2 regions of the Mesorhizobium sp. M8A.F.Ca.ET.208.01.1.1 genome follow, and region 2 is predicted to be linked to the other one. Evidence: predicted binding sites of a transcription regulator. Region 2 holds the regulator's gene; the other holds the start of a gene.

Region 1 (12,000 bases), on a different contig from region 2:
GAGACCGCGGCGCCGATGGCGAGTGCCGGCATCTGGATGTAGGTCCAGAGCTGCGCGGCGATGCCGTAGGCGGCGGCAACCTGCGAACCATAGGAGTTGACGATGCCCATCACCGTCAGCGCCGCCGCCGAGATGACGATCATCTGCAGGCCCATCGGCACGCCCTTGAAGACGACGATGCGCAGCAGCGCCGGATCGGGGCGCAGCAGAGCGAGATTGGCGCCGGCCAGCCGCAACGGATGCTTGCGCGCGTAGAGCACGACTAGGATGGCGATGACGCTCACGGTCTGGCCGATCAGCGTCGAGGTGGCGGAACCGGCGATGCCGAGTTCGGGAAACGGGCCGATGCCGCGGATGAGCAGGGGATTGAGCACAATGTCGAGCACCACCGCCAGCGCCATGAAGATGAAGGGCGTGCGGGAATCTCCGGCACCGCGCAGCACGGTCATGACGAAGGACAGAAGGTTCATCATCGGCACGGCGACGAAGATGATGCGCAGGTAGGAGCGCGCCAGCGGCAAGGCGTCGGCCGGCGTGCCAAGCGCGCCCAGGATGGTATCGACCCAGATCCAGCCGCAGACCGCGAAGACCACCGAAACGAGGAAGAAGAAGGTGGCACTGGTGCCGACGATGCGGCGCGCCTCCGGCAGGTCGCGGGCGCCGACCGACTGCGCCACCAGGATGGTGGCCGCCATGCCGATGCCGAACACCGTGCCGAGGATCAGGAACAGAACGAGGTTGGCGTTGGAGGTCGCGGTCAGCGCCGATTCGCCGAGGAATCGGCCCACCCAGACGGCATTGACCGAGCCGTTCAGCGATTGCAGCACATTGGAGCCGAGCACCGGCAGGGCGAACAGCAGCAGCGTGCGCGGGATCGGGCCGCTGGTCAGGTCGCCGGTGCGCCGACGCGCGGGCATTTTTTCGTCCATGGCTAAGGCCTATCTCGAGTCCGGTGCGCGATGATCGCAGATTCAACCGGACAGGTCGATGTAGGCGGACGGTCCAAGGCGTTCGCGCCATGATGGGACATCATCGACCTCGACAGCCGGGTCAACGGAGCCCGCCCAGGTCTTCGTGCGGCCCAACCTGTCGGCCGCCGGCAAGATCATGGCCGTGTCGAGCAGGACGGCCAAGCCGATCGATGCGGGCGTGCCGAAGGACGCCGAGTTCTTGAAGTAACTGCCTTCACGACCTGCTCAGGCGGACGCGCCAGGCGCGCCCGCTTGTGCGGTGATCGTTACTTCTTGCCGAGACCCGGCAGCGTCACCCGATAGACCAGGAACATGGTGTCGACATCGGCGCCGTCATCGGCCTTGTAGGGGGCGCCGACCTGGAAGCCGTCCTGGGCGAGGAAGTCATTGTCGTTGCCGACGAACAGGAAATAGTCGTCGGGCAGCTTCGGATCGAGGACGCTGGCGACCGACATCGCTTCCCACTTTTCCGAGAGCTCATTGTGGTCCTTCGCCCCACCATTGTGCAGGCCGAAGCGGCCAAGCTCAGCGGCGTCGTTGATGTCGATGAACGGTGTCAGCTTGGCCGGCGTCACCGACGGGTCGAGCACGCCCTTGGGCGCGACCGGCTTGTCGGCGGCATCGAAAGGCCCGCTGGCGATGTCGGTCGCGCCGGACAGGTCGACGATGTTGATCTGGCGGTAGAGTGACGCGTCACCCTTCTTCAGGCCCTGGCCGTTGCCGCTGTCGCGCGCCAGCATCAGGAAGGACGTGTCCGAAAGCGCCACGATCTCGCTTTGCGCGGCGACCTTGGTCTTGCCCTTGGCATCCTTGAACACCGGCAGCGGCACGACATATTCATGCGCGAGCTTCAGATGGGCGAGGTCGGAGGCATCATAGACCAGCGCCCGGGTGTTCTGCCGTGTCGAGGGTGAATCGCCGCCATCCTGCCTCGGAGCCGACTGCAGCACGGCGATCAGGAACTTGCCGTCCGGCGTCATCGCCATGCCTTCGAGGCCCTGGTTGTTCTGGCGTCCGGTTTCGGGATCCTTCGGATCGGGGTCGGCGGCGCCCGGGCCGGGATTGTCGGAGGAGAAGTTCGGTGTCCCCTTGCGCATCGGAACGAGGGCCGCCGGCGGCTGGGTCGCCGACATCAGGCGGCCTTGCGCGGAGAACCTGTAGATGTTGGGGCCGTACTCGTCGGAGATGAACATCGAACCGTCGGGCAGCCGCACGATGGCCTCATTGTCGAGAGCGAGCTTGCCGTTGGTGGCGACGGGCAGCATCGGCATGTCGCCGGCGGCCGGGCGCACATCCGACAGCGGATCGAGCCCGGTGGCATCGGCGCCCTTGTCGTCAGTAAGAAGCATCGTGTCGGCAAGCGTCGCCTTGACGCCCTTCTGCTCCTGGCCGGCGGCGGGAGCAGCGCCCGGCGCGACAGGCGTGAACTCGATGCCGATGGTGTTGAGACGCGGCCGGTAGTCGGTGGTGCCGGCGACATTGTAGCCACGGTCGGGCAGGAGCCAGAGCGATCCCTTGTAGGTGCCCGCATCATGCGTCCAGCCGGATGTGTCGATCGCCATGCCGGAGCCCGAGCCGAAGGTCTCGCCGAACTTGTCGCGCTGGTCGGCCGGGATGCGGCCGACGCCGACCAGGCCCTTGTTGACGTAGGCCACGCCGTCGGCAAGCGCCGGGGTGAGAGCGGTGAACAAGGCCAGCGCGACGCCGAGCGAGGCGGTTCGGTGCAGGTGTTTCATGGACAATCCTCTTTGTGACGAAGCATGCCGGAGCGGCCGAAGGACAAACGGAAAGAGGTGCCGCATCGATGATGCCGCGCATGCCTCCCCGAAAGCGATCTAAGGCGTCAACATGATGCTTGCGTGACAGTGCGCGACGCCGACCAGCGGCGATCTCCAAGTGCCGATGAAAACGCTGGACGGCATGAGATTGTTGACCGTCCATCTGCAGTATTCAGCGTACTAGACACTTATGTACAGCGCGTATATGGTGCTGCCTCTGACAGACCGGGAGGGAAGCCTTGAAGTCGCACTACCGCGCAGTTGTCATTGGGGGTGGCGTGGTGGGCGCCTCGGTGCTCTACCACCTGACGCGGTTCGGCTGGAGCGATGTGGCGCTGATCGAGCGCGCCGAACTGACCGCCGGCTCGACCTGGCACGCGGCGGCCGGTTTCCATGCGCTCAACGCCGATCCCAATGTCGCTGCGCTGCAGGACTACACCATCAACCTCTACCGCGAGATCGAGGCCGAATCCGGCTGGGATATCGGGCTGCACATGACCGGCGGCGTCAACATCGCCAGTGATCCGGCGCGCTGGGAGTGGCTGAAATCGGCGTGGGCGGTGTTCCAATCGGTTGGCATTGAGACCGCCCGGCTGGTTACGCCCGACGAGATCAAGGCGATCTGCCCGATCGTCGACGTCACCGGCGTGCTCGGCGGCCTGCACGATTCCAACGAAGGTCATCTCGATCCCTACGGCACGACGCATGCCTATGCGGGTGCTGCCAAGAAGCGTGGCGCCGATGTCATCCTGCGTAACCGCGTGGTCGAGCTGAAGGCGCGCACCGACGGCCAGTGGGATGTCGTCACCGAGCAGGGCACCATCGTTGCCGAGCATGTCGTCAACGCCGGCGGGTTGTGGGCCAAGCAGGTCGGCCGCATGGCCGGCGTAGACCTGCCGGTGACGCCGATGGAGCATCACTATTTCGTCACCGAGGACATTCCCGAGATCGCGGCGCTCGACCGGGAGATCGGAATCGCCGTCGATCTCGACGGCTTCTCCTACCTGCGCCAGGAGCGCAAGGGCGTGCTGCTCGGCGTTTACGAGCAGAACCCGAAGCACTGGAACATGGACGGCGCGCCATGGGACTATGGCATCGAGCTGATTCCGGAAGACATCGACCGCATCAGCCCGGAACTCGCCAAGGCGCATGAACGCTTTCCCTGCCTGGCGACGGCCGGCATCCGCAAATGGGTCAATGGCGCCTTCACCTTCACCCCCGATGGCAATCCGATCGTCGGGCCGGTGCGCGGCGTGAAAAATTACTGGGTCGCCTGCGGCGTCATGGCCGGCTTCAGCCAGGGCGGCGGCGTCGGCAAGTCGCTGGCCGAGTGGATGATTTACGGCGAGCCGCAGGCCGACATCTTCGGCATGGACATCGCCCGCTACGGCGCCTTCGCCGCCAACCGCGAATATCTCAGGCAGACGACACGCCAGTTCTATTCACGCCGCTTCGTCATGACCTTTCCCAATGAGCGATTGCCGGCGGGCCGGCCTTTGAAGCGCCCGGGCGCCTATGACGGGATGGCTGCTGCCGGCTGCGAATGGACGGCCTCCTGGGGGCTGGAAATCCCGGCCTATTTCGCGCCGATGGGTTTTTGCGAGAACACGACGCTCAAGCGCTCCAACGCCTTCGACATCGTCGGCGACGAAGCGCTGCAGGTGCGCCGTGCCGCCGGCCTCATCGATATCTCGGCCTATTCGCGCTACGCGATTTCAGGGCCGGGCGCCGAGGCGTGGCTCGACCGGCTGCTCGCCTGCCGGCTGCCGAAAGCCGGCCAGGCGCGGCTGGCGCCCATGCTCGGGCCGGACGGGCGGTTGAAGGGCGATCTGACCGTCATCAACTGGGGCGGCGGCGACTATTGGCTGATGGGCTCCTATTATCTCCGGGAGTTCCACCTGCGCTGGTTCGAGAGACAGGCGCGAGAGGGCGTCACGGTCACCGACATTTCGGATGCCATGAGCGGCTTCCTGCTGACCGGACCGAATGCGCGCAAGATCCTGGAACGAACGACGCATCAGGACGTGTCGGGCAAGGCGCTGCCGTTCATGGCCTGCGGCGCGTTCGATGTCGGCATGGTGCACACGCGGGTTGCCCGTCTCTCCATCGCCGGCGAACTAGGCTTCGAGATCAGCTGCCCCATGACCATGCACGCCACATTGCGCGAAACGCTGCTTGCCGCCGGCGAGGACCTCGGCCTGGCCGAGATCGGCTATTACGCGCTCAATGCGCTCAGGCTGGAGAAGAGCTTCGGCATCTGGTCGCGCGAATTCACGCAGGGCTACACGCCCGGCCAGACCGGGCTCGATCGTTTCATCGCCTTCGACAAGGGCGATTTCGTCGGCCGCGACGCGGCGCTGAAGGAACGAGACGCCGGCGCCGCGCAGCGGATCGTGACGCTGGAGATCGACGCCGTCGATGCCGATGCCAGCGGCTTCGAGCCGGTCTGGCATGGCGGCCGGCGCGTCGGCTTCGTCACCTCCGGCGGATTTGGCTACACGATCGGCAAGAGCGTCGCGCTGGCGTTGGTGGACGACGATTTCGCCGGGGAGGGGACGGCGCTTTCGGTACACATTGTCGGCGTCGAACGGCCTGCGCGGGTCATCTCTGCCTCGCCCTATGATCCCCAGGGCAAGGCGATGCGGCAATGAGGAGGAACTTCCGATGATCGATGAGGCGGCACGAGACAGCAGGCGCGAACGCCGGCGCGGACGCACCGGCGAGGCGGGCAGCGAATCCAGCCGCAAGCCCAATTACCGGTCGCTGAAGAATCCATTCCTCCCGCAGCCGATCTTTTCCGACGACCAGGTGGCGTCGATCCACGACACGGCGCTGCGGGTGCTGGAAGAGCTCGGCATCAAGGTGCTGCTGCCGCAGGCGCGCGAAGTGCTCGCCCGCGCCGGCGCGCTGGTCGATCCCGAGACCGACATGGTGCGCATCGGCCGCGACATGGTGATGGCAGCCTTGGCCTCGGCGCCGCGATCGATCCACGCCAATGCAGGCGCGCGTGCTCGCGATCTGTTGCTCGAACTGGGTTCGATGACATTCCTGGCGGGCTCCGGCGCGCCCAATGTCACCGATCTCGACCGCGGCCGGCGACCCGGAACGCTGGTCGCTTTCGAGGAGCTCATCAAGCTGGTGCAGCATTTCGATGTCTTGCACATGCTGGGGCCGTGCATCGAGCCGCAGGACATCGACAACCGTTTTCGCCACTATGCCGTCAACCGGGCGCAGCTGACCCTGTCGGACAAATTCCCGTTCGTGTTCGCACGCGGCACGCCGCAGGTCGATGACAGTTTCGAGATGATCAGGCTGACCCGCGGGCTGTCCGAAGACGAGTTCCACTCCGGCGCGCATTGCTACACCGTCATCAACACCAACTCGCCGCGCCAGCTCGACATCCCGATGGCGCAAGGCATCATCGATTTTGCCAAGGCGGGGCAGGTGCTGATCATCACGCCGTTCTGCCTGGCCGGTGCGATGGCGCCGATCACGGTGGCCGGCGCCCTGACGCTGCAGCATGCCGAAGCGCTGGCCGGGCTGACGCTGGCGCAGATCGTGCGGCCGGGCGCGCCGGTGGTCTACGGTTCCTTCTCCTCCAATGTCGACATGAAATCGGGCGCACCGGCGTTCGGCACGCCGGAGCATATCAAGGCCACACTGGGCGCGGGCCAACTGGCGCGCTTCACCGGTCTGCCATGGCGCTCGGGCGGCGGCAGCGCGGCCAACATTTCGGACGCGCAAGCCGCGCACGAGACGCAGTTCGCGCTTTGGGGCTCGGTGCTGTCGGGCGCCACCGTCTGCATCCATGCGGCCGGCTGGCTGGAAGGGGGCTTGAGTGTTTCCCTTGAAAAGCTGGTTACCGATATCGAGGCGCTGCAGACTGTCGCCGAACTCTGCGCCGCGACGCCCGGCGACGACGACGCAATTGGCTTCGAGGCGATAGCCGAAGTGCAGCCGGGCGGCCACTTTTTCTCGGCTGGCCATACGATGGCGCGCTACCGCACCGCCTTCTATGAACCGCTGGTGGCCGACTGGTCGAATTTCGGCAACTGGACGCAAAGCGGTTCGAAGAACGCCACCGAACGCGCCACCGGCATCTGGAAGCGCATCCTGGCCGATTTCGAGCCGCCCGCTTCGGCCGCCGCCACGTCAGGCGTGCTCGACGCGTTCATCGCCCGGCGCACCGAAGAAGGTGGAGCGGCACCGGTTTCCTGAAGGCCGGCAAACGCGCACCAAGAGGTCTGAAGCTGGCTCAATTCCAGCAGCCATTGGCAATCCGCGCGTCTCGTGCAGAAATGAGCGGCATGCGCGAAACTTTAATCGCAACGGTGATCTTCCTGTGCCTGGCGGGGGCAGCTTTCGCCGCCATGGCCGTGTGGCCCAGGATGCCGGTCAGGCATCGCGACGACGATACGAATGCCGTGGTCCGGCTCGCCGCCAATCTGTTCGGAGTGATGACCTCGCTGATGCTTGGGCTGATGATCAACTCGGCCAAGAACACCTTCGAATCGATCGATCACAATGTGCATGCCTATGCGACGGAGCTGATCCTGCTCGACAGGACCTTGCGCCAATACGGACCGCAAACCGACGCGGTGCGCCAGCCGCTGGTCGCCTATGTGCAGGGGGTGGTGGCCGATGCCATGCAGGGCGACGAGACGCCTGCCGCCGGCAATGAGCTGTCCGAACATCTGTTGACGGAGATCGGCACGCGGCTGAGCGCGCTGCCCCCGGCCGACGCGGCGCGCGCCTCCGTCTTGCAGGACGTCCGTCAGCGGCTGCAGAAAGTGCTGGAACTGCGCTGGGTGCTGATCGAGCAGTCGGAGGGCACGATCCCTTGGCCGCTGATCGTCATGCTGGTTACGTGGCTGGCGCTGATCTTCGCCAGTTTCGGGTTCAGGGCGCCGAGGAATGCGATCACTGCCGCGACCTTCATGGTCTCGGCCGCGCTGATCGCCGGGGCGATCTACCTGATCCTGGACATGGATGTGGCGTTCTCCGGGCCGATCCAGATTTCGTCGGCGCCGCTGGAGCGGGCCTTGGCGGAATTGCAGCGATGATGCGGAACCGGCGGCATTCCCCAGACATTCATCGGGATGGCCAATGGAGGACGACATGGGTTTCGACCAGTATCACGAACCGCCGGAAGAACTGTCGCAGCAAGTGCGCACCTTCGCCCGCATGATCGCCTCGCTGATCGAGGAGGCGGAAGCGATCGGCTGGTACGAACAGCGCATGTCGGTGGAGAAGGACCCGCAAGCCAAGGCGATCATGAAGAACGCGCAGAGCGAGGAGTTCAAGCATTTCGGCATGGACCTCGAATTCCTGCTGCGCCAGAAGACCGACTGGCGCGCGGAACTGAAGGAAATCCTGTTTACGACAGGGGATATCGTGAAGGCCGGCGAGCGGGGCGAAAAGAAGGTGGATTGAACGGCTTCGCCGGCTTCTTGTCAAAGCTACGGCCCCAACTCACACCGCCGCGACAAACCCGTCCAGCACGCGTTTCTGGCCGGCCTTGTCGAAGTCGATGGTCAGCTTGTTGCCTTCGATGGCCGCGATGTTGCCGTTGCCGAATTTCTGGTGGAAGACGCGGTCGCCGACGCTGAAGGCCGACGGGGTGTCGGAGACGGATTTGGCGACCAGTTCGCCGTCGATGGTGCGGCCCTTTACGCTGGTGCGGCCGGCGCCGTAGCCGGAGTCTGTCTCGCCATAGCCGATGCGCTCGACCTGATGGCCCGAGCGCGTGCCCCAGTTGCGGTCGGTCGCCTCGGTGCGGTTGGCCTGCGCGCGCTGCCAGCCCGGTGTCGAATAGGTGTTGGAGAAGGCACCGGATTTTTCCGCGCCACCCGAATTGCCGCCGATATTGTCGAAGCGCGAGGCGCCATACGGGTTCTGTCTTCCTGCCCCTTGGCTGCCGCCACGGCCGGACGCGAACGAGCCGCCGCCATAGGGATTGCCGTAGCCGCCGTAGGAGTTGCCGGCTTCGGCGACCTCGACATGGGCTTCCGGCAGTTCCTCGAGGAAGCGTGAGGGGATGGTCGATTGCCAGAGGCCGTGGATGAGGCGGTTGGAGACGAACCAGATATGCAGGTTCTTCTTGGCCCGCGTCAGGCCGACATAGGCGAGGCGGCGCTCTTCCTCGAGCCCCGAACGGCCGCCTTCGTCCAGCGCGCGCTGATGGGGAAACAGGCCTTCCTCCCAGCCGGGCAGGAAAACGGTCTCGAATTCGAGGCCCTTGGCCGAGTGCAGCGTCATGATGGAAACGGCATCGAGCCCAGCATTCTGCTCGGCATCCATGACCAGCGCGACATGTTCGAGGAAGGAGCGCAGCGACTCGTACTCCTCCATGGAGCGGATCAGTTCCTTCAGGTTCTCCAGCCGGCCGGGGGCTTCCGCCGAACGGTCGTTCTTCCACATGTCGGTGTAGCCGCTCTCTTCGAGAATGGTCTCGGCGAGCTCGGTGTGCGGCGTGGTTTCCAGCGCCTTCTGCCAGCGTTCGAAATTGGCCGCGACCTCGCGCAGCGCGGCGCGCGGTTTCGGCTTCAGCTCGTCGCTTTCGGCGAGCGTGCCCGCCGCCTCCAGCATTGGGATGCGCATGCCGCGCGCCGTGTCGTGGATCTGCCGGATGGTCGCTTCGCCCAGGCCGCGCTTGGGCACATTGACGATGCGCTCGAAGGCGAGGTCGTCGGTGCCGTTGGCGACGACGCGGAAGAAGGCCAGTGCGTCGCGGATTTCCATGCGCTCGTAAAAACGCGGGCCGCCGATGACGCGGTAGTTCAGGCCGAGCGTGATGAAGCGGTCCTCGAAGGCGCGCATCTGGAAGGACGCGCGGACGAGGATCGCCATGTCGTTCAAATTGTGCTTCTGGCGCTGGTAGGCCTCGATGGTCTCGCCGATGGCGCGGGCTTCCTCCTCCGAATCCCAGGCGGCGTGGACGTTGACCTTGCCATCCTCGGGATCGTTGCGGTCGGTGAACAGCGTCTTGCCGAAACGGCCCTCATTGTAAGCGATGAGATGGGAAGCGGCGCCCAATATGTGTGCGGTCGAGCGGTAGTTGCGTTCCAGCCGGATGATGGTGGCGCCGGGAAAATCCTTGTCGAAACGCAGGATGTTGTCGACCTCCGCGCCGCGCCAGCCATAGATCGACTGGTCGTCGTCGCCGACGCAGCAGATGTTAACGGTGGCCCTGTGGCGCGAGGCGCCCCCCTCTGTCCTGCCGGACATCTCCCCCTCAAGGGGGGAGATCGGCTTGCCTTCCGGTCGCTGCGCGAGCAGCCGCAGCCACATGTATTGGGCGGTGTTGGTGTCCTGGTACTCGTCGACGAGGATGTATTTGAAGCGCCGGTGATAGTCCTTCAGCACATCGGGATTGGCGCGGAAGATGCGGATCGGGTGGCAGAGCAGGTCGCCGAAATCGCAGGCGTTGAGCGTCTGCAGACGCTCCTGATAGGCCTTGTAAAGCTCGCGGCCCTTGCCGTTGGCGAAGCTGCGCGCATCGCCCTCGGCGATGTCGGCCGGACCCTGGCCCTTGTTCTTCCAGCCGTCGATCATCTGGGCGAACTGTTTTGCGGGCCAGCGCTTGTCGTCCAGGCCCTCGGCCTGGATCAGCTGCTTGATCAGCCGCACGACGTCGTCGGTGTCGAGGATGGTGAAGTCGGATCTCAGGCCGGCAAGCTCGGCATGGCGGCGCAGCAGCTTCACGCCGATCGAGTGGAAGGTGCCGAGCCACGGCATGCCCTCGACATTGCCTTCGCCGATCAGGATGCCGATGCGCTGCTTCATCTCGCGCGCGGCCTTGTTGGTGAAGGTGACGGCCAGGATCTGCGAGGGGAAGGCCCTGCCGGTGGCGAGGATGTGGGCGATGCGGGTGGTGAGCACGCGAGTCTTGCCGGTGCCGGCGCCGGCCAGCACCAGAACCGGGCCTTCGGTGGTCTCCACCGCCAGCCGCTGCTCGGGGTTCAACCCCTTGAGATAGTCCGGCGCATTGTTCTGGCCGCCGCGGGCAGCCATGGCGCGCGCGGCAATGCCCGACGGGGCCGTGGGCCGCGCATTGGGTTCGTCGAAAAAGGGCATGTCTTCGGAAAAGCCGGACATCTCCCCCGAATGTAGTGATTCGGGAGGGAAAGACCAGAACTGTCTACGTTTTGTTCTGGGTAAAGTGCCTGATACGGCCACTCGAGCGATATGGCGGCCGGCGTTGTGAACAACCGCAGGGGGACAAGGTTGCCGCCGCGGACCCTTGACCTGCGCTTGACAGGCGCGGCGGTCGGGAGAAAGTTGCGTATGGGGCAGCACGCAATGCCGGGTTGCCTAGGGCCGCACCATGCGCGCAACAGTCGAAGGAGTATCATCTTGGCTGTCACGATCACCTCCCTCATCCTCTTCCTCATCGGCCTGGCGCTTGGCGCCGGCGGCATCTGGTTGGCTTCGCTGGGCGGCAGTTGGTACTACATCATCGTCGGTCTCGCCTTCCTGGTCGCCGCCTGGCTGCTCTACCGGCGCCGTTCGACGGCGCTCTGGCTCTACGCGGCGATCGTGCTCGGAACGCTTGCCTGGGCGGTCTGGGAAACCGGTTTCGACTGGTGGGAACTCGGCCCGCGCGGCGGCATCATCGTGCTGGTGGCCCTGTGGCTGCTGACGCCGTGGGCGCGGCGGGGCCTTGCCGGTCCGGACGGCCGCGCGCCACTGATCCTTGCCGTGCTGGCATCGCTGGCGGTGGCCGGCTATTCGATGACCACGGACCCGAAGGACATCGGCGGCGCGCTCGACACCGACAAGGTGATCCCCAACGCCAATCTCGGCGGCGACGTGCCGGCGGGCGAATGGCACTATTACGGGCGCACGCAGTTCGGCCAGCGCTATTCGCCGCTCGACCAGATCACACCGGATAATGTCGCCAATCTGCAGCCGGCCTGGACCTACCGCACCGGTGACGTGAAGGGTCCGGACGATGTCGGTGAGACCACCTACCAGGTGACGCCGCTCAAAGTGGGCGACACGCTCTATATCTGCACGCCGCACAATTTCGCCATCGCGGTCGATGCGGCGACCGGCAAGGAGAAGTGGCGCTACGATCCCAAGATCAAGCTCGACAAGGACCGGCAGCACCAGACCTGCCGTGGCGTCTCCTATTATGCCGATGCCGCCGGCGCCGCCGGTCAGCCCTGCGCGACGCGCGTCTATCTGCCGACCTCGGATGCGCGGCTGATCGCGCTCGACGCCGCCAACGGGCAGGTTTGCCCAGCCTT
Region 2 (12,000 bases):
GATGATCGTTCCCGAGCCGCCGGCAAGCGACGTGCCGCCGATGACGGCCGCGGCAATGACGAGCAGCTCGTCCAATGTGCCAAGCACATTGGTGGAGGAGTTCTGCCGGGCCGACGAAATGGCGGCTGCGATCGTGGCCAGCACGCCCATGATCATGAACACCTTCATGGTGATCCAGCGCGTGTTGATGCCGGCGAGATTGGCCGCTTCCGGATTGCCGCCTATGGCAAAGACATAACGGCCGAAACGGGTTCGGTTGGTGATGAAGGTCATGACCAGGCCGACGGCGACCGCCATCAGCACCGGTATCGCGATGCCGTGGGCGATGAACAGGCCGCCCTCGGGTACGGTGATGTTGTTGGCGGCCGCGTAGCGGTTCACGATGCCGATCGGCCATGGATAGGAGTTGGCCAGCCAGACCGCGCCCATGATGACGGCGCAGGTGACGGCGCCGAGCAGCGTCTCGGCCCAGACCGGCCGCAGCGGGAAGCGGAAGCGCTTGCGCTGCACGCGCCCGTTGAACAGCGCGAACACGACGGCCAGGCAGGCGACGATGCCCACGACCCAGCTCCAGGTGGCGCCGATCGATCCGGCCGGGCCGCCACCCATCAGCTGGAAGGTGGCGTCGAGCGGTGCCACCGTCTGGCCTGACGTGACCCACCAGGCGGCGCCGCGCCAGACCAGCAGGCCGCCCAGCGTGACGATGAAGGCCGGCACTTCGAGATAGGCAATGACGAAGCCCTGGAAGGCGCCGATCAAAAGGCCGAGCGCCAGGCCGATGACCAGAGCCAGGACCCAGATCCATGGGTTGCCGAGTTCAAGCCCCACGAACCGAACCAGGAAATGCACCTGCGCAAAACCCATGACCATGCCGATCAGGCCCTCGGCGGAACCGACGGACAGGTCGATGTTGCGCATGACGATGACCAGCACCATGCCACAGGCCATGATGGCGACCGCGGACGTCTGCACCGACAGGTTCCACAGATTGCGCGGCGTGAGAAACGTGCGGCTGTCGAAATCGAGCGGATTGACGCCGAGACGCAGGCTCGAAATCACATGCAGCGCGACCCAGATCAGCAGCAGGGCGCCGATCATGCCGAGCATGCGGGTGTCGATCTCGGTCGCCTTCAGGAACCGGGCGACCGCGCCGAGTTCCGAGGCGCGCGCGGTATCGGCCTGCGGGTTGGACGTCGTATCGGTCATGATTTCCTCCAACCGGCTGGCCGTCTACGCGGATGCCGAAGCCAGCCTAGAAGCTATCCGCGTGATGCGGAAACACAAATCTTTTTGAGAAAACGCCGCGGCTTTGGGCCGCGGCGCCTTCATTTCTTCAAGCGGTCAAACTCAGTTGCAGGCCGCAACGCTGCCGGCGGCGACGCCCGCGCAGACTTCGTCCTTCTTGATCCAGCCGGCGTCGATGACGAGGTTGAGATTATCCTTGGTGATGGCGACCGGGGTCAGGAACAGCGACTTGACGGTGTTGCCGCCAGGCGTCGTGAAGTCCTTCACGCCGGCGATGTCGGTCATCTTCTTGCCGTCGGCGAGCTGCGAGGCGATCTCGGCGGCGTTCTTGCCGAGTTCACGCGCGTCCTTCCACACCGACACGGTCTGGGTGCCGAGCGCGATGCGGTTGAGCGCGGCATGGTCGCCGTCCTGGCCAGAGACCGGCACGGTGCCGGCGAGCCCCTGCGCCGTCAGCGCCGCGACGACGCCGCCGGCGGTGCCGTCATTGGCCGCGACCACCGCGTCGACCTTGTTGTCATTGGCGGTGAGGAACTGCTCCATGTTCTTCTGGGCGTTGGCGGGCAGCCAGCCGTCCGTATAGGCCTCGCCGACATTCTTGATCTTGCCCGAGTCGATGGCTTCCTTCAGCACTTCCATCGAGCCCGAGAACAGGAAGTCGGCATTCGGGTCGGCACCCGAGCCCTTGATGAAGACGTAGTTGCCTTCAGGCTTCACCTTGAACACTTCGCGGGCCTGCATGCGGCCGACTTCCTTGTTGTCGAAGGTCAGGTAGAAGACGTCCTTGTTTTCGATCAGGCGGTCATAGCCGACGACCGGAATGCCCTCGTCGAGCGCTTTCTGCACCGCCGGACCGATGGCCGAGGCATCCTGCGCCAGGATGATCAGCGAATTGGCGCCCTGCGAAATCAGGCTCTCGACATCGGTCAGCTGCTTGCCGGGATTGGACTGCGCATCGGCGGAAATGTACTTGTCGCCCGCGGCCTCGATCGCCTTCTTCATGGCGGCCTCGTCGGTCTTCCAGCGCTCTTCCTGGAAGTTGGACCAGGAAACGCCGATGACCTTGTCCTTCGCCTGCGCGACCGACACCAGTGTCAGCGACATGGCGACACCCGCCAGGATGGCGGCTGTGAATCTCTTCATGATATCCTCCCTGCGCCGCGTATGGCGCGACCAAACTGGCCCGAAGGCCGGCACAAAGGCTCTATTTTTTCGAGCCTCGAAAAAACACTGGTCCATCGCCAGAACACTGTCAACATCGATTCTGATGGATTTTGAGGTGCCAGAAATTTTTTTCGAGCCTCGCAATAAATAAATGACAGCACCGGCCGCTTCTGCCAGTGTTTGACCCTGTTGCCGGAGGTATTCGAGGGGGATCAAGAACCGCGGCAACCGGGAGGGAAAGCATGTCGGTGGGAATCCGCCACGACGATCTGCGCCGGCGCAACCGCGCAATGGTGATTGCAGCCGTGCGCCGGGATGGTCAGCCCTCGCGCACCGAGATCGCCGCCACCACTGGCCTCAGCCACTCGACCATATCGGCGATATCCGCCGACCTGATCGGCGAAGGTATCCTGACCGAAGGCAAGCCGAACGAGGCCGGCTCACTCAAACGTGGCCGGCCGCAGGTTGGCCTCGGCCTCAACCCCGAGGCCGCGGCTGTGATGACCGTGGTGCTGTCGCTGAATTTCCTATCCGTCGCCGTCATCGATTATGCCGGCCAGGTGGTCGCCGAGGAGCAGCGCCGGCTGGACACGCTGACCATGTCGCGCGAGGCGCTGATCGGCGAATGCACGGCAATAGTGCGCCGCCGCATCGAGGACCCCGATCTCGATATCCGCAGTGTTGCCCGCATCGCGCTGGCGATCCAGGGCATCACCGACACCAAGGCGCGTGCCATGCTGTGGTCGCCGATCACGCCGCAGACGGACATTGCCTTCGCCGACATACTCGAAGCCGAATTCGGCATCCCCGCCACCATGGAGAACGACTGCAACATGATGGCGGTGGCGTTGCGCTGGCGCGACCCTCAACGCTACCGCGACGACTTCATCGCCATCCTGCTCTCGCACGGCATCGGCATGGGCCTGGTGCTCAAGGGCGAACTGTTCACCGGCACCCATTCATCGGGCGGCGAATTCGGCCACATGATCCATCGCCCGGGCGGCGCGCTCTGCCGTTGCGGGCGGCGCGGCTGCGTCGAGGCCTACGCCGGCAACTATGCCATCTGGCGTAATGCCAGGCAGCTTGGCGAGGACGCCGAACCGGTCGCCGATGTCAGCGACGCGCAGATGCGGACACTCGCCGCGACGGCAAGGGAGAAAGACGGACCGGAGCGCGAAGCCTATCGCAAGGCGGGCGAGGCGCTGGGCTATGGGCTGGGCAGCCTGTTCGCGTTGATCGACCCGGCGCCGGTCGCCATGGTCGGTGTCAGTGCCGCCGCCTTCGATCTGATCGAGCCGGCCTTGCGCGAGGCCATCGCCCAGACCGCCGGCGGCCAGCATTCGGAATCGATTTCCTTCGACACCGAGCCGAACGAACTGCCGCTCATTCGCGAAGGCTGCGCCATGCGCGCCTTGACCTTCGTCGACCAGGAGATTTTCGCGCCGGGCGTGCAGGCGAGAGGCAGTGCTGGGAAGAGCGTGGCCTGAGCGAACGCTCCGGTGAATCACCACCAATGCTGGAGGTTGGCCGAGCGCCCTCAAGGTCGTGATCCCTGGGCGGAGCAGCCGCGAAGCGGCGTCGCGGAGACCCTGGGATCCATGCCGTGACCTCGATCGTAGAGTGCAACGGTGCAGAATTCTGCACTGCGGCGACGCGTCGAGGTCCCGGCATCGATCCTCGGGTCTGCGCCGCGTCGCTTCGCTCCTTGCTCCGCTCGTGGATGACGAAGTCAGGGGCGTAGCCGCCCTCGACCTAGTCTTCCCTGATCGCGTAGCCCGCGCCGCGAATGGTGCGGATGACGTCGGGCATGCGGCCATTGTTGACCGCCTTGCGCAGCCGGCCGACATGCACGTCCACCGTGCGCTCGTCGATATAGATCGTCTCGCCCCAGACATTGTCGAGCAACTGGCTGCGCGAGAACACCCGGCCGGGATGGCGCATCATGAATTCGAGCAGCCGGAACTCGGTCGGTCCGAGCCGGATTTCGCTCTTCTTGCGATAGACCCGGTGCGATTCACGGTCGAGCACGATGTCGCCGACCTTGAGCACGCTGGACAGCACTTCCGGCTTGGCGCGACGCAGCAGCGCCTTGACCCGGGCCATGAATTCCGGCGTCGAGAACGGCTTGACCAGATAGTCGTCGGCGCCGGTCGAAAGGCCACGCACGCGGTCGCTCTCCTCACCGCGCGCCGTCAGCATGATGATCGGCAACCTCTCGGTCTCGGGCCGCATTCGCAGGCGCCGACAGAGTTCGATGCCGGAAACAGCCGGCACCATCCAGTCGAGCACCAGGAGGTCGGGCACATTCTCCTGGAGGCGGATCTCGGCTTCGTCGCCGCGCGGCACCACCTCGACCTGGTAGCCTTCCGATTCCAGATTGTAGCGGAGGAGCACGCCGAGCGGCTCCTCGTCCTCCACCACCATGATGCGTGGCGCGATCATTGGCAGATCATCCTATCGTCAAGCCGCCGGCGCCGACATCGCCGTCTCGTCCTGCTTCGGACGATTGGCGGGCAGTTGCGTTCCGGTCAGCACATAATACGCATTCTCGGCGATGTTGGTCACATGGTCGCCGATGCGCTCGAGATTCTTGGCGCAGAACAAGAGATGCGTGCAAGCCGTGATGTTGCGCGGATCCTCCATCATGTAGGTCAGCAGTTCGCGGAACACCGAGGTGTATTTGACGTCGATGCGTTCGTCGTCATTCCTGAGCTTGGCGAGGGCGGCGGCATCGCCGGCCGCATATTCCTCGACCACGCCCTGCACCTGGATCAGCACCAGCTGCGCCATGGAATCGATCGAGTGCGACAGGTCGCGCGGCGTCGCGGTGAGGCCGACGGAACCGACGCGCTTGGCGATGTTCTTGGCAAGGTCGCCGATGCGCTCGAGGTCGCCCGCCATGCGGATCGAGCCGACGACATGACGCAGATCGTCGGCCATCGGCTGGCGCTTGGCGATCAGGGTGATGGCGCGGTCGTCGAGTTCGCGCTGGCGCGCATCCATGATGGCGTCGTCGGAGACGACGCGCTGTGCCAGCGCGTTGTCGGAATTCAGCAGAGCCTTGGTGGCGCCGCCGACCATCGTGCCGGCGAGATCGCCCATGTCGCTGATCAGCCTGCTGATCTGTCCGAGATCCTCATCGAAGGCTGCGACTGTGTGTTCGGCCATGATCCTGGTCCTCGTATGCGTGATATCAGCCGAAGCGGCCGGTGATGTAGTCCTGCGTGCGCTTCTCGCGAGGCGACGTGAAGATCTTCTCGGTCTTGTCGAATTCGACCAGTTCGCCCAGATACATGAACGCCGTCTGGCGCGACACGCGCGCCGCCTGCTGCATGTTGTGGGTGACGATGACGATCGTGTAGTCGGCCTGCAGCTCGTCGATCAGTTCCTCGATCTTGGCGGTCGACAGCGGATCGAGCGCCGAGGCTGGTTCGTCGAGCAGGATGACTTCCGGCTTCACCGCCACGGTGCGGGCGATGCAAAGACGCTGCTGCTGGCCGCCCGACAGGCTGAGGCCGCTGGCGTTGAGCTTGTCCTTGACCTCGGTCCACAATGCCGCGCGCTTCAGCGCCTGTTCGACACGGCCGTCCATCTCGGACTTGCTGATCTTCTCGTAGAGACGGACGCCGAAAGCGATGTTCTCGTAGATCGACATCGGGAACGGCGTCGGCTTCTGGAACACCATGCCGATCTTGGTGCGCAGGAGATTGAGATCCTGCGAGCGGTCGAGGATGTTCTGGCCGTCGAGCAGCACCTGGCCGTCGGCGCTCTGCTTCGGGTAGAGCTCGTAGATGCGGTTGAAGACGCGCAGCAGCGTCGACTTCCCGCAGCCCGACGGGCCGATGAAGGCGGTGACGCTGCGCTCGGGCAGCGACAGGCTGATATCCTTCAACGCCTTCGACTGGCCGTAGTAGAAGTTGAGGTTCTTGACCTCGATCTTGGCCTTATCCACGGCCACTTCGGGCGTGTTCAACTCGGTGGACAACATCGGTTTCATCTGTCCTCTCTGCGTCCGGTAAGGCTGCGGGCGAAAATGCTCAGGCCGAGAACCGTCAGGGTGATTATGAGTGCGCCGGTCCATGCCAGTTGCTGCCATTCCTCATAGGGGCTGAGAGCGAACTGGAAGATGGTGACAGGCAGGCTGGCCATCGGCGCGTTGAGATTGCTCGACCAGAACTGGTTGTTGAGCGCGGTGAAGAGCAGCGGCGCCGTCTCGCCGGAGATGCGGGCGATGGCGAGCAATATGCCGGTGACGATGCCGGAGAGCGCGGCGCGGTAAGCGACAGATTTGATGACCACCCAGCGCGGCGCGCCGATCGCGGTGCCGGCTTCACGCAGCGCGTTCGGCACCAGGTTGAGCATGTCCTCGGTGGTGCGCACCACGACCGGAATGACCAGGATGGCCAGCGCAACGGCGCCGGCAATGGCGGAGAAATGTCCCATCGGCCGCACCATCAGCTCGTAGACGAACAGGCCGATGATGATCGATGGCGCCGACAACAGGATATCGTTGATGAAGCGCACGATGGTGGTGAGCTTGGAGAAGCGGCCGTATTCGGCCATGTAGGTACCGGCGAGCACGCCGATCGGCGTGCCGACGATCACGGCGATGATCGTCATCACCACGCTGCCGTAGATGGCATTGAGCAGGCCGCCGGCGTCGCCGGGCGGAGGCGTCATTTCGGTGAACACGGCCAGCGAGACGCCGGACAGGCCCTTGTAGAGCAGCGCGCCGAGGATAAGCGCCAGCCAGGCGAGGCCAATGCCGGCGGCGACGACGCACAGCGTCATCATCACGCCATTCCTGCGCTTGCGGCTTTGGTGAAGCGATGCGGCTGTGGACATCGGTCAGGCTCCCGTACGGGCGTCGATGCGCATCAGCATGTAGCGTGCGATGGCAAGGATGAGGAAGGTGATGACGAACAGGATCAGGCCGAGCGCCACCAGCGAGGAGGTGTAGAGATCGCCAACGGCTTCGGTGAATTCGTTGGCGATGGTCGCCGAGATCGTCGTGGCGGGCGCGAACAGCGAAGTCGAGATGCGGTGCGCGTTGCCGATGACGAAAGTGACGGCCATCGTTTCGCCGAGCGCACGGCCAAGGGCGAGCATGACGCCGCCCATGATACCGATCCGGGTATAGGGAATGACCACGCGCCGCGTCACTTCCCAGGTCGTGCAACCGATGCCGTAGGCCGACTCTTTCAGCACCGACGGCACGGTGTCGAACACGTCCTTGGTGATCGAGGTGATGAAAGGCAGGATCATGATGGCGAGGATCATCGCCGAGGTGAGCAGGCCGATACCATAGGGCGGGCCGGCAAACAGATTGTTGAGCCCGGGAACACCATGGAACAGCCAGATGATAAAGGGTTGCACCGTCGTCTGCAGGAACGGTGCCAGCACGAACAGGCCCCAGATCCCGTAGATGATCGAGGGGATGCCGGCGAGCAGTTCGACCGCCATGCCAATCGGGCGCCGCAATGCGCGCGGGCAAAGTTCGGTGAGAAAGATCGCGATGCCAATGCCGAGCGGCACGGCAATCAGGATGGCGATGGCGGATGTGATGATGGTGCCGTAGATGGGCGCCAGCGCACCGAATTTCTCGGTCACCGGGTTCCAGCTTTCCGTGGTCAGAAAGGAGAAGCCGAAGGTCGAGAGCGCTTGCCAGGAACCGGCAAACAACGAGATGGCGACGCCGCCAAGCAGGACCAGAACCAGGATCGCGGCGGCGCGGGTCGCCGCATGGAAGATCGTGTCCGTCAGCGCGAAACGTCTGACGATCGCATCGCGCGAGCCCTTGATGGCTGGCAAGGCTTCCTGGACAGCACTCATGTCAAGCTCGGCTCTTTGTGTTGAGAAAAAGGAGCGCCGCGCAAAGCGGCGCTCCTTCGGGTGATGTTACTCGCCAGCGTAGACCGGCTTGCCGCCGGCCTGGATGTCGGCCTTCCACGAAGCCTTGATCAGGTCGACGACGCTGTCGGGGATCGACACGTAGTCGAGCGCCTTGGCGGTTTCCTTGCCGTCCTTGTAGGCCCAGGCAAAGAACTTCAGCGCTTCGCCGGTGGCGGCGGCATCGTCCGGAGCCTTGTGGATCAGCACCCAGGTCGAGGCGGCGATCGGCCAGGTGGCGTCGCCGGGCTCGTTGGTGATGATGACGTTGAAGTTCTTGGCAGTCTTGAAGTCGGCATTCGAAGCGGCGGCGCCGAAGGACTCGAGCGACGGCTCGACGACCTTGCCGGCTGCATTCAGCATCTTGGAGTAGGACAGCTTGTTCTGCTTGGCATAGGCATATTCGACGTAGCCGATGCCGCCGTCGGTCTGCTTGACGGTGTTGGCAACGCCTTCGCTGCCCTTGGCGCCGACGCCGGTCGGCCATTCGACAGCCGTGTCCGAACCAACCTTGTCCTTCCAGTCGGGCGAGAGCTTCACGAGGTAGTCGGTGAAGTTGAAGGTGGTGCCCGAGCCGTCCGAACGATGCACGACGGCGATCGCGGTCGACGGCAGGGTGAGCGAGGGGTTCAGCGCCTTGATCGCGGCGTCATCCCAGGTGGTGATGGCGCCGAGATAGATCTGGGCCAGCGTCTTGCCGTCGAGGACGAGTTCGCCCGGCTTGATGCCCGTGAGGTTGACGATCGGCACGATGCCGCCCATCACCATCGGGAACTGCACGAGGCCGTTCTTTTCCAGATCGGCGTCGGACATCGGCTTGTCGGTGGCGCCGAAGGTCACGGTCTTGGCGATGACCTGCTTGATGCCGCCGCCCGAGCCGATCGACTGATAGTTGAGGCCGATGCCGGTGTCCTTCTTGTAGGTGTCGGCCCATTTGGCGAACACCGGATAGATGAAGGTCGAGCCGGCGCCGGAAAGGTCAGCTGCCATTGCTGCGGAAAGGGTGAGGGTGGACGCCGCAGCCATTGCAATCGCAACGGCCGCCGAGCGGATGAAATGTCTCATGTGGCCTGCTCCTGTTCGGAAGATGGTCTCTCGGCGCCATTTCCTCCGGCGCCCGCTGAGGCCAATAGCCTTCGATTATAACAGTCGCATGACAGTTTCGTGTCAGCCCGGTAACGCGTCGCCCGCACCGGGAAAGGCGCTGATGCCCGGCGCTCGCGGCCCGGTCCGGGTTTACCGCCGGAATCAGGGGCTTGAGCCGTCCGGCGGCTGGAATCACCCAGGATTCGACCGAGCTTTCCCACGTGAATAAAATCCGGACGGGAGCGCGTTGCTCGCAGCCAGAGCGTGTCATGGCCGGGCCATCGCCAAAAACAGGTCCGTTGGGGTAGGTGACGCTGTTTCTTGCAGGCGGTCGCTGCTCCCGCCCGTAACCGAGAAGAGCGGAATTCGATTTTGCTATTGTTCCGGCTGGAGGCAGCCTTTGATATGGCGCGATCGCACCATAGTCACTGCACGCAGGGGTAGCGGCAAATCCCCTGCTGATTCCCTTGATTTGCCTCGCCGGATCCTGAAATCCGGGCGACGGGGGTGCTATCCCGCGTTGCGGTGGACCTGACGGCCGGCGCCAACCCAGCGCTCGACCTTCTCAAGCAAGGCCCTGGGGCTGATCGGCTTGGGCAGATAGTCGTCCATGCCCGCCTCCAGGCAGCGTTCGCGGTCGCCCTTGAGCGCATGCGCGGTGACGCCGACGATCGGCACATGCGTGCCGGTTTCCTGCTCCAGCAGGCGAATCGCGGCCGTCGCTTCGAGACCGCTCATCTCCGGCATCGAGACATCCATCAGGATCATGCACGGGTTGAGCGTGCCGAAAGCGTCGAGCGCCTTGCGGCCATTGCCGACGATCTCGAAACCATATCCGGTCTCGCCGAGGATCTGGGTGAAGACCATCTGGTTCACCTCATTGTCCTCGGCCACGAGGATATCCAGCCTGTGCCCGCCGACCGTGGCAGGCGGCCTGGGACGAACCGGTGGCGGCTGCAGCTGCGCGCGCTGCTCGGCTACCGCCAGAGACGACCGCAGGGCAACCTCGAGCACCTCGCCCGCTGGCGGCTGAACGGCGTGGCCGCTGGTGGTGTGGCGATGGCGCTGGATGGTCGCGACCAGCGTCTCCAGGAGCGCCGAGGAGCGTGCCGGTTTGATCAATTGCGCGTCGATGCCAAGATCGCGGTAGCTGGTGTTGGCAAGCGACTGGTCGACCGAGGTCAGCATGATGATCGGCGTGTCCGCGAGGCCCTCGGTATTGCGCACGATGCGCGCCATTTCGGCGCCGGTCATCTCGGGCATCTGGTAGTCGAGCACCACGCAGTCGACCGCCACGCCATAAGCTGCCGCGGCGATCAGCACCTTGAGGCCTTCGGCGCCGCTTTCGGCAGCGCAGGAATCGAACGTCCAGGAGGTCATCTGCTCGGTCAGGATGGCGCGGTTGACGGCATTGTCGTCGACGATCAGCACGCGTGCGCCGGTCACGTCCACCGGCGTGATGCGCTGCCCGTTCTGCTGCCCGGCCCCGGGCAGCGTCACCGTGAACCAGAATGTCGATCCCTTGCCCTCGGCGCTCTCGACGCCGATGTCGCCGCCCATCAGGTCGACCAGCCGCGAGGTGATGGCAAGGCCAAGGCCGGTGCCTTCGTGGCGCCTCGTCGACGACGTGTCGACCTGGCTGAATTTCTCGAACACCAGTTTCAGCTTTTCCTCGGGGATGCCGATGCCGGTGTCGGTGACCGAGATCGTCAGCCTGGTTCCCGTCGGAACCCGTTCTCCGGTCACGTCGACCAGCACATGGCCTTCATCGGTGAACTTCACCGCGTTGCCGAGCAGGTTGGTGACGATTTGCCGGATGCGGCCGACATCGCCGATGAACAGCCTTTCGAGCCGCGGCTCGATACGCACGATGAGCTCGAGGTCCTTTTCCTTGGCCCGCGTCGACACCAGCGTCGCCACGTCCTCGATCGCCTCGGCGAGATTGAAGGGCGCCGGATCGAGCACCAGCTGGCCGGCATCGATCTTGGAGAAATCCAGGATGTCGTTGATGATGGTCAGGAGCGCGTTGCCCGATTTGACGATGATGTCGGTGAAGGTCTTCTGCTTCAGATCGAGATTGGATTTGGCCAGGAGTTCAGCCATGCCCAGCACGCCATTCATCGGCGTGCGGATTTCGTGGCTCATATTGGCGAGGAATTCCGACTTGGCGCGGTCGGCGAGCACGGCGCGCTGGCGTGCCTCGCTGAGCTCCGCTTCGCGTTGCTTGAGCTCCGTAATGTCGGTGGTGGAACCGATCAGGTAGAGCGAACCGTCGGAGGCGATCATTGCGCCCTTGCGGGCAAACTGATGCCTGACGCTGCCGTCGGGAAGGCGAACCGTCTCCTCGATCTCCTGGGTCTCGCCGGTACGCAGCACGGCGAGATCGCTGGCCACGAAGGCCTCGCCATCCGGCCCGAATATCTCGACGTCGGTCTTGCCGATCGCCTCCTGCTTGCTGAAGCCGGTGAGGTCGCACCAGCCCTTGTTGACATAGAATTGCCGGAGGTCGGAGCGCTTGGCGTAGATCGACACCGGTACGTTGTCGATCAGGCTGCGGAACACCTCGTTCTCGCGCATGCTCTCTTCCAGGGCTTGCTCGCGTGCCTTGACGTCGGT

What was found. The regulator PhoB, encoded in region 2, activates phosphate uptake and scavenging genes when phosphate is short. The targets are predictions, from matches to a motif close to TGTCATNNANCTGTCAT.
Region 1: the regulator PhoB is predicted to act here: its motif matches at 2,820-2,836, upstream of EN851_RS01025 (esterase-like activity of phytase family protein).

The regions. Positions count from the first base shown of each region.
Region 1 is NZ_SRUT01000001.1:213,154-225,153, forward strand. It holds gene EN851_RS01015 (MATE family efflux transporter) at 1-917, opposite strand, end outside; gene EN851_RS01025 (esterase-like activity of phytase family protein) at 1,238-2,707, opposite strand; gene EN851_RS01030 (FAD-dependent oxidoreductase) at 2,989-5,400, shown strand; gene EN851_RS01035 (trimethylamine methyltransferase family protein) at 5,414-6,967, shown strand; gene EN851_RS01040 (DUF4239 domain-containing protein) at 7,057-7,812, shown strand; gene EN851_RS01045 (hypothetical protein) at 7,868-8,182, shown strand; gene EN851_RS01050 (UvrD-helicase domain-containing protein) at 8,222-10,846, opposite strand; gene EN851_RS01055 (glucose/quinate/shikimate family membrane-bound PQQ-dependent dehydrogenase) at 11,105-12,000, shown strand, end outside.
Region 2 is NZ_SRUT01000002.1:882,403-894,402, forward strand. It holds gene EN851_RS14785 (sugar ABC transporter permease) at 1-1,206, opposite strand, end outside; gene xylF (D-xylose ABC transporter substrate-binding protein) at 1,348-2,388, opposite strand; gene EN851_RS14795 (ROK family protein) at 2,652-3,896, shown strand; gene phoB (phosphate regulon transcriptional regulator PhoB) at 4,162-4,851, opposite strand; gene phoU (phosphate signaling complex protein PhoU) at 4,870-5,577, opposite strand; gene pstB (phosphate ABC transporter ATP-binding protein PstB) at 5,603-6,406, opposite strand; gene pstA (phosphate ABC transporter permease PstA) at 6,403-7,254, opposite strand; gene pstC (phosphate ABC transporter permease subunit PstC) at 7,258-8,241, opposite strand; gene pstS (phosphate ABC transporter substrate-binding protein PstS) at 8,308-9,363, opposite strand; gene EN851_RS14830 (PAS domain-containing protein) at 9,895-12,000, opposite strand, start outside.